Regions from separate parts of the Streptomyces sp. NPDC056580 genome, predicted to be linked through region 2. Evidence: riboswitches for the same ligand, from Rfam matches in the RefSeq annotation. Region 2 holds a riboswitch; the other holds the start of a gene.
The links. A riboswitch is a leader RNA that binds a small molecule or an ion and turns the genes downstream of it on or off. The one in region 2 is predicted to bind cyclic di-AMP.
Positions count from the first base shown of each region.

Region 1 (7,211 bases), on a different contig from region 2:
GCAGGCGCTCCCGCAGCCGCTCACGCGTCCTCTCGGTGAGCCCCAGGCCCTGCTCGAAGTAGGCCTCGACCCCGCCCCACGTCGCGTCGATGCTCGCGAACGCCGCCTGCAGGTACTCCTCCCGAGCGTCGAACAGCGGGCTGAGCAGCTCCATCACCTCAGGGGTGTAGGCGGTGTCGGGGCTGCCGTTGCGGCGCACCTTGTAGCGGCGGTGCTTGGCGTTGGACTCCAGGTAGTCGGCCACGATCGCGTCCCGCTCCACGCCCACCGCGAGCAGGGTGACCGCTACCGAGATGCCCGCCCGGTCCTTGCCGGCGGCGCAGTGCATCAGCGCGGGGACGCTGTCCTCGGCCAGCGAGTGCAGCACCCGGGAGTGCTCGGCGGTGCGCTCGGTGACGATCGTCCGGTACGAGGCGACCATCCGGGCGGCGGCCTTGCCGTCCGCGAGGATGTCGCGCAACTGGTCGAGGTCGCCGTCGCGGACCATCTTCCAGAACTCGGCGCCGTCCGCCGGGTCGCTCAGCGGCAGGTTGACGTTCCGCACGCCCGGCAGGTCGACGTCCGGGCCCTCCAGCCTGTGGTCGGCCGCGTTGCGGAAGTCGAACACCGTGCGCAGGCCCAGGGAGCCGAGGTAGGCGGCGTCCTCCTCCGTCGCGTGCGCGAGGTGGCCGCTGCGGAACAGCACCCCCCGGCGCACCCGCCGGCCGTCCACGGTCGGCATTCCGCCCACGTCGCGGAAGTTGCGCACGCCGGCCAGCTCGGGCTCGGTCGACGGGACCTGCTGCGTCACGGGGGCTCCTCCCGGTCGGACCCCGCCGGCTCGGTTCGCCGGCGGGCGCTGCGACGACGATACGACACCGTCACCTCGGGCAACGAGTTGTCCACAGGCGTTGCCAGCCGAGCGCACGGGCCCCGATGATGTGCGCACCTGAGCGGATCTGTTGGCACCTGTGAGGTCTCGATGGTGGACATCGCCGAGAACGGTCGCACCTGGCTCCTGACCGGGCCCACCAGCGGCTACGCGCTGCACCTGACGGAGGCGGACGAACTGCTCCACCTCCACTGGGGCCCGCGCATCGCGCTCGCCGACGCCGAGGCCCTGGCCCGGAGCCCGCTGCCCGGCTACCGGCCCTTCGAGTCCCCGCTCGACGGCCGCGAGGAGTACCCCGTCGAGGGCGGCCCCCGCTTCGTCCGTCCCGCCCTGTCCGTGCGCACCGGCGAGCGGCGCGGCACCGAGTGGCACTTCGTGTCCTACGAGGTGGCGGACGGCCCGGAAGGCGGCGCCGAGGGCGCGGAGCTGCGGCTGCGCTTCGACGACGACGGACTGGCGATCACCCTGCACCACCGGATGCGCGGCGACGTCGTGGAGCGCTGGGTCACCCTGGACAACCGCGGGCACGCGCGCGTGGAACTGCTGCGCGCCGACGCCGCCACCTGGACCCTGCCCGACCGCGACGGCTGGCGGCTGTCCCAGCTCCACGGCCGCTGGGCCGCCGAGTCCCTGCTCACCCGCGCGCCGCTCACCCACGGCGAGAAGGTCATCGGCAGCCGCCGCGGCCACACCGGCCACCAGCACCTGCCCTGGGTCGCCCTCGACACCGACGCCACCGAGGAGCGCGGCGAGGTCTACGGCTGCGCGCTCGGCTGGTCGGGCTCCTGGCGGATCGCGGTCGCGCAACTCCCGGACGCGCGCGTGCAGATCACCGGCGGCGCCGGCCACGACGACTCGGGCCTGCTGCTCCTGGAGCCGGGGGAGTCGTACACCACCCCCGTCTTCGCGGGCCTGTGGAGCGACGGCGGCTTCGGCGGGGCCAGCCGGACCTGGCACGCCTACCAGCGCGCGCACGTGATCCCGGACGCCGGGCGGGACCGGCCGGTGCTGTTCAACTCCTGGGAGGCGACGTTCTTCGACATCTCCGAGGAGCAGCAGGCGGCGCTCGCCCGGCGGGCGGCCGGCATCGGCGTCGAGCTGTTCGTCGTCGACGACGGCTGGTTCGGCGCCCGCACCAGCGACCGGGCGGGCCTCGGTGACTGGGCCCCGAACCCGGACCGCTTCCCGCACGGCCTCAAGCCCCTGGCCGACCAGGTGCACGGCCTCGGCATGAGGTTCGGCGTCTGGGTCGAGCCGGAGATGGTCAACCCGGACAGCGACCTGTACCGCGCCCACCCCGACTGGGTCCAGTACCAGCCGGGCCGCAGGCGGACCGAACTGCGCAACCAGCTCGTCCTCAACCTCGCCCGCGAGGACGTCCAGGAGTACCTGTGGGAGCGGCTGGACGGCCTGCTGTCCGGCGCCCCGATCGACTACGTGAAGTGGGACTTCAACCGCTGCTTCACCGACGCCGGGTGGCCGGGGGAGCCGTACCCGCAGCGCCTTTGGGTCGACCACGTCCGCGCGCTGTACGCCCTGCTGGACCGGTTGCGCGCCGCCCACCCCGGGGTCGCCTTCGAGTCCTGCTCGGGCGGCGGCGGGCGGATCGACCTCGGGGTGCTGAGCCGCACGGACCAGGTGTGGACCTCCGACAACACCGACCCGCTCGACCGGCTCGCCATCCAGCACGGTTTCAGCCAGATCCATCCCGCGCGCGTGATGGCGGCCTGGGTCACCGACAGTCCCAACACCCAGCTCAACGGCAGGTCGAGTTCATTGCGCTTCCGGTTCGTCAGCGCCATGGCGGGCGTGCTCGGGGTCGGGGGCGACCTCACCGAGTGGACCGACGGTGAGCTGGCCGAGGCCCGTGAGTGGGTGGCCCTCTACAAAGAGATCCGGCCGCTCGTCCAGCGCGGCGACCTGTACCGGCTGCGGCCCCCGGCGGGAGGCCTGAGCGCCGTCCAGTACCTGCTGGGGGACGAGACGGTGGTCCTGGCCTGCCTCCAGGCGCAGAGCTACGGCGAGCCGGTACCGCGCGTGCGGCTGCGCGGACTAGACCCGGCGGCGTCGTACGAATGCCGTGAAACGGGCGAAGTGCACCGAGGTGCCGTGCTGCTGCACCACGGGGTGCGGACCGGCCTGCGCGGCGACCTGGACGCGACGGTCATCCGCCTGCGCCGCATATGATCCTTCTGACCAGGTTCGATTCTTCACTCCAACTTGTCCTGAGATGAGGGGACCTGGTGGGGGAGCGTGTGAGCAGCGTCATAGGCGTGACCGTCCGCTGTTCATCATGTCCACCTGATCCCCATGAGCGGCCGGGGACTTGAGGAAGCCGCGCGGCCCGGAATGCACACACGGTGACCGCGAATCCCCCTTTTCGATCTTCTGGTGCCCGAAAGCCGGGAATCGGCCGCTTGTCTCCCTGTCACCAGCTCGCTTACGTTCACCACCGATCCGGACGGAACGCCGAATCCTGCCGCCGCCCGGAACCCCACACATGACCCGTGATCGGCAGGAGCGGGGGACCCACCAGGCACGACCGCCTGTCCCGGTCTCCGCGACAGGCTCGGGGTGCAGCCGCGCATCGCGCGGCAGGGCAACTCCAGCCCGAACCCGACAGCTCACCCCGCAGGCGCCGGAGAGGAATGCGCCATGCCCGCGAAGGGTAAGCACCGCCGTCCCAGGACCCGGCGTTTCACCCGGTCCATCGCCGTCGCCGGAACCGGCGGCGCCGCCCTGGCCCTGCCCCTGCTGGGGGCCGCCGGAGCGCACGCCGCCACCGCCCAGCCCGTCACCGGGGCGGCCGTGCGGCCGGTGAAGACCGTGCAGAGCACGGCGGCCGTCCAACGGGACGCCGGTGCCCGCACCTACACGGTGAAGTCCGGCGACTGCCTCGCGCGGATCGCCGACGAGCAGCGTGTGAGCGGCGGCTGGCAGCGGCTCTACGCGGACAACCGGCAGGCCGTCGGCGAGGATCCGGCGCTGATCCACCCGGGTCTGAAGCTGTCGCTCGGCAAGAAGGCCGCAGCCCCGGCCCGCACCGGGACCTCCGCCTCCTCCGACACCGCCTCCTCCGACACCGCCACCTCGAACGCCGCATCCTCGGACACCGCGCGGTCCGCGCGGCCGTCGGACGCCCGGGCGGTGGCCCCGGCGAAGGCCGCCCCGGCCACCCAGGCGTCCCCCGCGGCCCGGACGGCCGAGGCCGTGCCGGCCGCCGCCCCGGCCGGCGGCTACACCCTGCCGGTCACGGTCCCCACCGTCGGCACCGGCTACCACGTGGCGGGCAGCATGTGGTCCAGCGGCTACCACACCGGCGTCGACTTCGTCGTCCCCACCGGCACCTCCCTCAAGGCCGTCGGGGCCGGCACCGTCGTCTCCGCCGGCTGGGGCGGCGCGTACGGCAACCAGGTCGTCGTCAAGCTGAACGACGGCTACTACGCCCAGTACGCCCACCTCTCCCGGCTCTCGGTGTCGGCCGGTCAGACGGTGACCGCCGGTCAGCAGGTCGGCCTGTCCGGCGCGACCGGCAACGTGACCGGACCGCACCTGCACTTCGAGATCCGCACCACGCCGGACTACGGCTCGGACGTGGACCCGGTCGCCTACCTGCGCTCGCACGGCGTCGCCCTCTAGTCGCTCCCGTCAGGGGCGCGCGACGCACCACCACCCGCCCGACACGCCTCCGAAGGCCGGACCCCCGATCCCCGGGTCCGGCCTCCGGTGTGCCCGGACGGTCCGCGTAGCGGCTCTATTCCTGGGTTGGCAAATTCTTTACGGGTGTCTCATCTCACCGTTAGTCAACCCCTGCCTACGGTCGCGTAGGTCACATCCGAAGGTGAATCATGGTCCGACGTGGCAGACGATTCGAAGAGTGACAACACATCAGTGATCGGGTCGTACGTGGCGGTGGGGGACAGCTTCACCGAGGGCGTCGGCGACCCCGGGCCCGACGGGGCGTTCGTGGGCTGGGCCGACCGGTTCGCGGTCCTGCTCGCCGACCGGCGCCCCGAGGGCGACTTCAACTACACCAACCTAGCGGTCCGCGGGAAGCTCCTCGACCAGATCATCGAGCACCAGCTCCCGCAGGCGGTCGAACTGGCTCCGGACCTGGTCTCCTTCTGCGCGGGCGGCAACGACATCATCCGGCCCGGCACCGACCCCGACGAGGTGGCCGAGCGCTTCGAGCGGGCCGTCGCCCGCCTCGCGGCGGCCGCGGGCACGGTGATGGTGACGACCGGCTTCGACACCCGGGGCGTGCCGGTGCTCAAGCACCTGCGCGGCAAGATCGCCACCTACAACGGGCACGTCCGCGCCATCGCCGACCGGTACGGCTGCCCGGTGCTGGACCTGTGGTCCCTGAAGTCCGTCCAGGACCGCAGGGCCTGGGACAACGACCGGCTCCACCTCTCGCCCGAGGGGCACACGCGCGTGGCGCTGCGGGCCGGGCAGGTCCTCGGCCTGGAGATCCCGGCCGACCCGGAGCAGGCCTGGCCCCCGCTCCCGCCCCGGGGCACCCTGGAGATCCGCCGGGACGACGTCCACTGGGCCCGCGAGTACCTCGTCCCGTGGATCGGACGCCGGCTGCGCGGCCAGTCCTCCGGGGACCACATCACGGCGAAGGGCGCCCTGTCGCCGGACGACATCAAGACGCGCATCGCCGCGGTCGCCTGACCCCGGTCCACGGCGCGCCCGCACCCGTGCCGGCCCCGTGCCGGCACGGGGCACGCCCGCGCCTCGGGCGGGACCCGGCCCGCGACCCCGTTCCCCGGCGTCAGGCCGGCGCGATGCTTCCGGGCGGTGGCCCGGAAGGGCGCCCGGCCCGGGGTTCCGCGCGGGCCGGCCGGCTCAGCGTCCGCGGGTGGTCAGTTCGCCCGGCCGCAGGCCCAGCTCACGGGCCAGGGCGTCGTCCACCCACTCCTGGGCGCGGGTGCGCGCCACCGCGCCCGGGTAGGACGTGAGCTGTACGGCCAGGCCGTCGAGCAGGGCGGTCAGCCGCAGTGCGGTGCTCGCGGGGTCGGGGCAGGTGAACTCGCCCGCCGCCACGCCCTCGGCGACGACTTCGGCGATCGCCGCCTTCCAGCGCTGGTCGAGGTCCCGGGTGACCGCCCGCAGGGCCGGCTCGCGCAGCGACACCGCCCAGCCCTCGATCCACAGCCGCCAGCCCTTGGCCTGGCCCGTGGGCGCGTACCAGCGCACGGCGGCGCGCAGCCGGCGCAACGCGGAGGTCCGCCGGCCCAGCAGCGCCCGCAGCCGCGTCAGGTCCTCCTCGGCCGCGTAGGCGAAGGCGGCGGCGACCAGCTTCTCCTTCGTCGAGAAGTGATAGAGCACCAGCGCGTTGCTCACCCCGAGCGCCGCGGCCACGTCGGCGATCCTGACCGCCGCCACGCCCCGCGCCTCGATCTGCCCGATGGCCGCCCGCAGCATCTCCTCCCGCCGCTCGGCCACGCTCAACCGCACTCTCGCCACGCGGTCACCTTAGACCGTCCGGGGGACACCGCCCCAGACCCGCCGGTCCCCGCCCGGCGGGCGTCAGCGGTCCAGGCCGAAGCGGTCCGCGATCACCGGCAGGCGGCCCGCCGCCAGGGCGTGGGCGGCGGCGCGCGGAGTCGTCCCGTCGGCCCGCGCGCGGTCCAGCACCAGCCCGGTCAGCGCGCGCATCGAGCGGCGGACGTGGGCGAACGCCTCTTCGGCGTCCGGGCCTATGTCGCCGAACAGCGTCCACCACCACCAGGCGTTGGTTGCGGAGTTGACCACCACGTCCGGCAGCACCGTCACCCCGCGCTCGGCCAGCAGCCGCTCCGCCTCCGGCAGTACGGGCATGTTGGCGGCCTCGGCGATCCAGCGGGCGGTGACCCGCTCCTGCCCGGCGGCGTCGACCGCGTACGACACCGCCGCCGGCACCAGCACCTCGGCGTCCGCCGAGAGCCAGGCGCCGGCGGGCAGTTCGCGGTCGCCCGGGCGCAGCACCGAGCGGTCGAGCGTGCCGTACGCGTCCCGCGCCGCCAGCAGCGCCTCCACGTCGAGGCCGTCCGGATTGGCGACGGTGCCCTTGACGTCGGCCACCGCCACCACCGTCAGACCCGCGCGCGCGAGGAAACGCGCCGTGGCCCCGCCCATCGTGCCCAGCCCCTGCACGGCCACCCGGGTGCCCCGGTACGGCACCGAGGCCCGGTCCAGGGCCGTCAGCACCGATTCGGCCACCCCGCAACCGCCCACCAGCTCGTCCAGGCCGATGCCGTCGACCCGCACCGCGAAGGCGTCCGCGAGCCGGGCCCGGGCCGCCGGCTCGTCGTCCAGCAGCGGGAACACCGCCTGGACGGTGGAGACCAGGCCC
Region 1 is NZ_JBHTVE010000004.1:242,780-249,990, forward strand. Features, by position in the region: gene ACFQ9Z_RS09995 (tyrosine-protein phosphatase) at 1-790, opposite strand, end outside; gene ACFQ9Z_RS10000 (alpha-galactosidase) at 962-3,058, shown strand; cyclic di-AMP (ydaO/yuaA leader) riboswitch at 3,329-3,522, shown strand; gene ACFQ9Z_RS10005 (peptidoglycan DD-metalloendopeptidase family protein) at 3,527-4,510, shown strand; gene ACFQ9Z_RS10010 (SGNH/GDSL hydrolase family protein) at 4,763-5,548, shown strand; gene ACFQ9Z_RS10015 (TetR/AcrR family transcriptional regulator) at 5,723-6,343, opposite strand; gene ACFQ9Z_RS10020 (Glu/Leu/Phe/Val dehydrogenase dimerization domain-containing protein) at 6,407-7,211, opposite strand, start outside.
Region 1: it holds a riboswitch for cyclic di-AMP, as region 2 does, so the genes downstream of both, ACFQ9Z_RS10005 (peptidoglycan DD-metalloendopeptidase family protein) here and ACFQ9Z_RS08475 (M23 family metallopeptidase) in region 2, are expected to answer to the same signal.

Region 2 (7,211 bases):
TTGATGATCCCGAAGGCGTTGGGGCCGATGATCCGCATGCCGTACGCGCGCGCCTGCCGCACCAGGGCCCGCTGCCGCTCGCGCCCCTCGGGCCCGCTCTCGGCGTACCCGGCGGACAGCACCACGAGCCCCTGCACCCCGTGTTCGCCGCACTCGTCGACGACCGCGGGCACGTGCTCGGCCGGGACGGCGACGACGGCGAGGTCCACGGGCTCCGCGATCTCCCGCACCGAGCGGTGCGCGGGCACCCCGTCGACCTGGTCGACGTCCTCGGGGAACGCCTTGTTGACGGCGTGCAGCCGACCCGGATAGCCGGCCTCCCGGATGTTGCCGAGGACGCTGCGGCCGACGCCGCCGGGCGCGCGGCCGACGCCTACGACGGCGACGGAGCCGGGCGCCAGCAGCCGGCGCACCGAGCGCGCCTCGGCGCGCTGCTCGCGCGCGAGCTGGACGGCGACCGAGCGGTCGGTGGGCTCGAGGTCGAACTCCAGGCGTACGACGCCGTCCTCGAAGCTGCGTTTCTGGGTGTACCCGGCGTCCGTGAACACCTTGATCATCTTGGTGTTGGCGGGCAGCACCTCGGCGGCGAAGCGCCGGATGCCCCGCTCGCGGGCGACGGCCGCGACGTGCTCCAGCAGCGCGGAGGCGACCCCGCGGCCCTGGTGGGCGTCCTGGACCAGGAAGGCGACCTCGGCCTCGTCGGCGGGCGCGGAGGAGGGCATGCCGTCGGTGCCGATGCGGTCGTAGCGTACGGTTGCGATGAACTCGCCGCCGACGGTGGCCGCGAGTCCCACCCGGTCCACGAAGTCGTGGTGCGTGAAGCGGTGGACGTCCTTGGCGGACAGGCGTGGGTAGGGCGCGAAGAAGCGGTAGTACTTGGACTCGTCCGAGACCTGCTCGTAGAAACTGACCAGGCGGTCGGCGTCGTCGACGGTGATGGGCCTGATGCGCGCGGTGCCCCCGTCGCGCAGCACCACGTCCGCCTCCCAGTGGGCGGGGTACTCGTGCCGGTCCTGCCGGTCCGCCGGGCTCTGCATGGGCCCCAGGGTACGGCTCGCGTCGGACGGCGTCGCGAGGCAGTCTGTGGGGGACGACAGCCGGACCGAGGCCGCGGTCAGGCGAAACACCCCGGCGGGACACGGGACCGCGCGGGGCATGCTTCGCGATATGGGAAACTGGTCTAGACAACCTGAACACCGAAGGGCAGCAACACATGGCTGAGCGCCGCGTCAACATCGGCTGGGCCGAGGGCCTCCACGCCCGCCCCGCCTCCATCTTCGTCCGAGCCGCCACGGCCACAGGCGTCCCGGTGACGATCGCCAAGGCCGGGGGCGACCCCGTCAACGCGGCCTCCATGCTGGCCGTCCTGGGTCTGGGCGCCCAGGGCGGGGAGGAGATCGTCCTCGCCTCCGACGCCGAGGGCGCGGACGCCGCGCTCGACCGGCTGGCCAAGCTGGTCGCCGAGGGCCTCGAGGAGCTGCCCGAGACGGTCTGACCGCCGGCTCGCCGACAATTCCTGAGCCGTGCCGCCCTTTCCGGGTGACACGGCTCAGGCATTTCACCGGACATTCAAGAGGAGCCGGAAATCCGGGCAGCGAGAACAACCCGCCGCCGAATTACCTCCTCTTTGTATACGGCGCCCGTGTTAATGCCGTGGGCCCGACATGTTTACGGCATGTTGCGAAGTCCTCACACGGTCCGGGCCGGCCCCGCCCCCGGAAAAACGCAGCCGGTGCGCGGCCGTCGTCCGCTCGGTGTGCAGGGCCGTGATCGCACGCGCGCGTTCGCCGTCGCCGCGCGCCACCGCGTCCGCGATCGCGCCGTGCTCGGCCCACAGGTCCACCGGGCTCGGCGGGGCCGCCACCGCGTACATCCAGGCGATCTTGTGCCGCAACTGCGTCAGCGCCGACGTCAGCGAGGGGCTGCCCGAGGCCTGGGCGAGCGTCTCGTGGAACCAGCCGCCCAGCGCGCGCAGATCCTCGCTGTTGCCCCGCCTGGCCCGCTCCTGACCCAGCTTGACCAGGCCGCGCAGCACCTTCAGATGGGCCTCGGTGCGCCGCTGGGCGGCCCGGGAGGCGCCGAGCGGCTCCAGCAGCACGCGCATCTCCAGCAGGTCGGCGGCCTCCTGCTCGGTCGGCTCGGCCACGCACGCGCCGGCGTGCCTGCGCGTCACCACGAAGCCCTCCGCCTCCAGGGTGCGCAGGGCCTCGCGGACGGGGACGCGCGAGACGCCGTAACGGCGGGCCAGGACTTCCTCGGTGAGCCGGCCGCCGCGCTCGTGGACACCGGCGACGATGTCGTCCCGGATCGCGGTGCACACCGTGTGCGCCGGAATACGCATGACCGACCTCCGCCTTCAATCCCCGTGAAACGCCGACGATGGACGTGTTGACCTGTGACTCTATTCCAATGCCGTGGAATTTCCGACGGCGGGCCGGAATCCATGCCTGTTTTTTGGACAGCGGGTCCGGTGGGCACCGGGGAAAACGGCGAAAGCCCCGGCTCGGCGAGCCGGGGCTTTCGGTTGCGTGCGGCGAGATGTCAGACGTGCACGCCGTGCTTGCGGAGATAGGCGACGGGGTCCACGTCGGAGCCGTACTCGGGGGTGGTGCGCGCCTCGAAGTGCAGGTGCGGGCCGGTGACGTTGCCGGTCGCGCCGGACAGGGCGATCTGCTGGCCGGGGATCACCTTCTGGCCCACCGTGACGCCGATGGACGACAGGTGGCCGTACTGGGTGTACATGCCGTCGGCCATCCGGATCACGATCTGGTTGCCGTACGCCCCGCCCCAGCCGGTGGAGACGACGGTGCCGGCGCCGACCGCGTGCACCGAGGTGCCGCTGGCGGCGTGGAAGTCGATGCCCGTGTGCGAGCCGGACGACCACAGGGAGCTGCTGGCCTGGTAGGCCGTGGAGACGTACGAGTGCACGATCGGGGCGACGAACGCGTTCAGGCGCTTGCGCTCGGCCTCACGGGCGGCGCGGGCTGCGGCCGCGCGCTCCTTCTTCGCCTCCTCGACGGCCGCCTTGGCGGCGGCCTCCTCGGCCGCCTTCTGCTCGGCGGCCCGGGTCTGGGCGGCGGCCTGCTCGTCGATCTGCGCGGCGACCTCGTCGCTGACGGTGATGACCGGGGTGAGGCCGCTCTGCTCGACCGGCTTCTCCGCGGCGAACGCCGGGGAGGCGGCGAGGGTGCCGATGACACCGGTGGTGGTGAGGGCGGCGACACCCGCCGCCTGAGCGGTGGTGCGCTTGACGCGGCCGGGCTTGCGGTGCTTCCCGGAGGCGCACATGAACGCCATGAAGTGGCTGGTCCTTTCCTTCCCTCTCGCCTACCGGGTTAGCTGACGGGTTCGGAGCAGGAAGGTCTCCTACGGACCCCCTCGCTCGCGCGCGGGCGTCCGATTCACCCCAGGGATCACGATGGGTCCCCGGCTCCCCTGGCTCGCGCCGTACGGGGACTCGGCGATGGCTGTCCGGTGCCGCGGGTGCGGCGCACTGCCTGACGGACAGCCCGGAAGACGCTAAGCGGCCCGGTCTCCGGCGCCCAAACGAATCCGGGCTTTTGTAGCGCATCCCACAGGGCAGACAGGCAACCTCCGCCTCAATTCGGACATTGGAACAAAGGCGGCTCACCCGTTTCGGGAAGGGCCGCGTACGCGAAGGGGACCTGACGGCCCGTCGGCCGCCGGGTCCCCCGCGCGCGTGTGACCGTCCGGCCCTACTCGGCGGCGACGACGGTGACTTCGCCGATGCCGAGCGCCCGCACGGGCTCCTTGATCTGCGACGCGTCACCGACGAGGACGGTCACCAGGCCGTCCACCGGGAAGGCGCTGACGACCGCCGCGGTGGCCTCCACCGTGCCGGTGGCCGCGAGCTGCTGATACAGCGTCGCCTGGAAGTCGTCGGGCAGGTGCTGCTCGACCTGGTCGGCCAGGGTGCTCGCGACGGCCGCCGCGGTCTCGTACTTCAGCGGCGCCACGCCGACCAGGTTCTGCACGGCGACGTCCCGCTCGGCGTCGGTCAGGCCCTCGGCCGCGAGGGTGCGCAGTACCTTCCACAGGTCGTCGAGCGCCGGACCGGTGTTCGGGGTGTCCACGGAGCCGCTGATGGCGAGCATCGCGGCGCCGGTGCCGTCCGGGGCGGACCGCAGGACCTGCCCGAAGGCGCGCACGCCGTAGGTGTAGCCCTTCTCCTCGCGCAGGACGCGGTCCAGCCGGGAGGTGAGCGTGCCGCCGAGGCAGTAGGTGCCGAGCACCTGGGCGGGCCACACCCGGTCGTGCCGGTCGGGGCCGATCCGGCCGATGAGCAGCTGCGTCTGGACGGCGCCGGGCCGGTCGACGATGACGACACGGCCGGTGTCGTCGGCGGTCACCGGCGGCACCGGACGCGGCTCGGCGGCGGTGCCGGACCATGCGCCCAGGGTGTCGGTGAGCAGGGCGTCCAGGTCGGTGCCGGTGAGGTCGCCGACCACGACGACGGTCGCCGTGGCGGGACGCACGTGCCGGTCGTAGAAGGCGCGCACCGCGGCCGCGTCGATCTTCTCGACCGTCTCCTCGGTGCCCTGGCGCGGCCGCGACATGCGCGCGGTGGCCGGGAACAGTTCCTTGGAGAGCTCCTTCGCGGCCCGGCGCGAGGGGTTGGCCAGCTCGTGCGGGATCTCGTCCAGCCGGTTGCGCACCAGGCGTTCGACCTCGCTCGCGGCGAACGCGGGGGCGCGCAGGGCGTCGGCGAGCAGGCCCAGGCCCTTGGCCAGGCGGGAGGCCGGCACCTCGAGGCTGAGCCGGACGCCGGGGTGGTCGGCGTGCGCGTCGAGCGTGGCTCCGGCCCGCTCCAGCTCGGCGGCGTACTCCTCGGCCGAGTGCTTGTCGGTGCCCTCGGAGAAGGCCCGCGCCATGATCGTGGCGACGCCGTCCAGACCGGCCGGCTCTGCGTCCAGGGGCGCGTCGAGCAGCACCTCGACGGCGACGACCTGCTGGCCGGGGCGTTGGCAGCGCAGCACGGTGAGGCCGTTGTCCAGCGTGTCGCGGTCGGGGGCCGGGAACGCCCAGGGCCTGGCCTCGCCCGGCTGCGGCTGGGGGTGGAAGTCCATCGGGGCGAGCTCGCTCACTTGGCCGTCTCCTCGTTGTCGTGTCGGCCCTCCACGGTCGCCTCCGCCTCCGGGTCCTCGGGGACGTCTGCGTCCTCGACGGTCTCCGGGGACTTGGGCTCGTACACGAGGACGGCGCGGTTGTCCGGGCGCAGGCGTGCCTTGGCGACCGCCTGCACCTGCTCGGGGGTCACCTCCAGGACGCGCTCGACGGCCGTCAGGGCGAGCTGCGGGTCGCCGAACAGTACGGCGAACCGGCACAGTTCGTCGGCGCGGCCGGCGACCGTGCCCAGCCGGTCCAGCCACTCGCGCTCGAGCTGGGCCTGGGCGCGCTCCATCTCCTCGGGCGTGGGGCCCTCCTCGGCGAACCGGGCCAGCTCCTCGTCGATCGCGGCCTCGATCACCGGCACCTCGACGTCGCCGGAGGTCTTCACGTCCAGCCAGCCGAGCGAGGGCGCGCCGGCCAGCCGCAGCAGGCCGAAGCCGGCCGCGACGGCCGTACGGTCGCGGCGCACCAGCCGGTTGTAGAGCCGGGAGGACTCGCCGCCGCCGAGGACGGTCAGGGCCAGGTCCGCCGCGTCCGCCTCGCGGGTGCCGTCGTGCGGGAGCCGGTAGGCGGCCATCAGGGCGCGCGCCGGGACCTCCTCCTCGACGACCTCGCGCAGCTGGCCGCCGATGACCTCCGGCAGCGAGCCGTCGCGGGGCGCGGGCTTGCCGTCGTGGCCGGGGATGGAGCCGAAGTACTTCTCGATCCAGGCGAGGGTCTGCTTGGGGTCGATGTCGCCGACCACGGACAGCACCGCGTTGTTGGGCGCGTAGTAGGTGCGGAAGAACTGGCGCGCGTCCTCCAGGGTGGCCGCGTCCAGGTCCGCCATGGAGCCGATCGGCGTGTGGTGGTAGGGGTGGCCCTCCGGGTAGACCAGGGCGGTCAGCTTCTCGAAGGCGGTGCCGTAGGGAACGTTGTCGTAGCGCTGGCGGCGCTCGTTCTTGACGACGTCCCGCTGGTTCTCCATGGACTCCTCGTCCAGGGCGGCCAGCAGGGAGCCCATGCGGTCGGCCTCGAGCCAGAGCGCGAGCTCGAGCTGGTGGGCCGGCATGGTCTCGAAGTAGTTGGTGCGCTCGAAGCTCGTGGTGCCGTTCAGCGAGCCGCCGGCGCCCTGCACCAGCTCGAAGTGGCCGTTGCCCGTCACCTGCGCGGAACCCTGGAACATCAGGTGCTCGAAGAGGTGAGCCAGGCCGGTACGCCCCTTGACTTCGTGGCGGGAGCCGACGTCGTACCACAGGCAGACCGCCGCCACCGGAGTCAGGTGGTCCTCGGAGAGCACCACGCGAAGACCGTTGGCCAGGCGGTGCTCGGTCGCTGTCAGGCCCCCGGAGCCTGCCTCGGCTGTGGTCGTGTGACCCATGGGCATGTACGTCCCTTCGCGAGCGGAGGCGGTTGATGGAAACCGCGGTTTTCCTGCCGGTCCTGCCACTGTATGCAAGCGTGCGCGGCCTCGGCGAAGTTCCCGCCGGACGTACGCCCACAGCGGATCGCGTAGCCTGCGTCCCGCGTGCCGTGGGACGACTTCCCGGCACCGGGCCGGACCGCGGGGGACCGGGTCGCGGCCCGGGTTGTCAGTGCCGCGGTCCACAATGGTCCGCGTCAGGTCCGTCAACCGCGAGCGAACAGAAATCTGGAGGAGCCGGCAGCGATGGCCCGCCGCAGCACGAAGACCCCGCCGCCCGACGATTCGTACGAGGAGAGGATCCTCGACATCGACGTCGTGGACGAGATGCGTGGCTCCTACCTCGAGTACGCGTACTCGGTCATCTACTCGCGCGCCCTGCCGGACGCCCGTGACGGACTCAAGCCCGTGCACCGCCGGATCGTCTACCAGATGAACGAGATGGGCCTGCGCCCCGACCGGAGCTACGTGAAGTGCGCCCGCGTCGTCGGCGAGGTCATGGGCAAGCTGCACCCGCACGGCGACTCCTCGATCTACGACGCCCTGGTGCGCATGGCGCAGCCGTTCTCGATGCGCGTCCCGCTGGTCGACGGCCACGGCAACTTCGGCTCGCTGGGCAACGACGACCCGCCGGCCGCCATGCGGTACACCGAGTGCCGCATGACCGAGGCGACGAGCC
Region 2 is NZ_JBHTVE010000003.1:449,623-456,833, forward strand. Features, by position in the region: gene ACFQ9Z_RS08460 (GNAT family N-acetyltransferase) at 1-1,037, opposite strand, end outside; gene ACFQ9Z_RS08465 (HPr family phosphocarrier protein) at 1,214-1,495, shown strand; gene ACFQ9Z_RS08470 (GntR family transcriptional regulator) at 1,646-2,341, opposite strand; gene ACFQ9Z_RS08475 (M23 family metallopeptidase) at 2,542-3,297, opposite strand; cyclic di-AMP (ydaO/yuaA leader) riboswitch at 3,310-3,473, opposite strand; gene ACFQ9Z_RS08480 (M16 family metallopeptidase) at 3,717-5,105, opposite strand; gene ACFQ9Z_RS08485 (M16 family metallopeptidase) at 5,102-6,496, opposite strand; gene ACFQ9Z_RS08490 (DNA topoisomerase (ATP-hydrolyzing) subunit A) at 6,779-7,211, shown strand, end outside.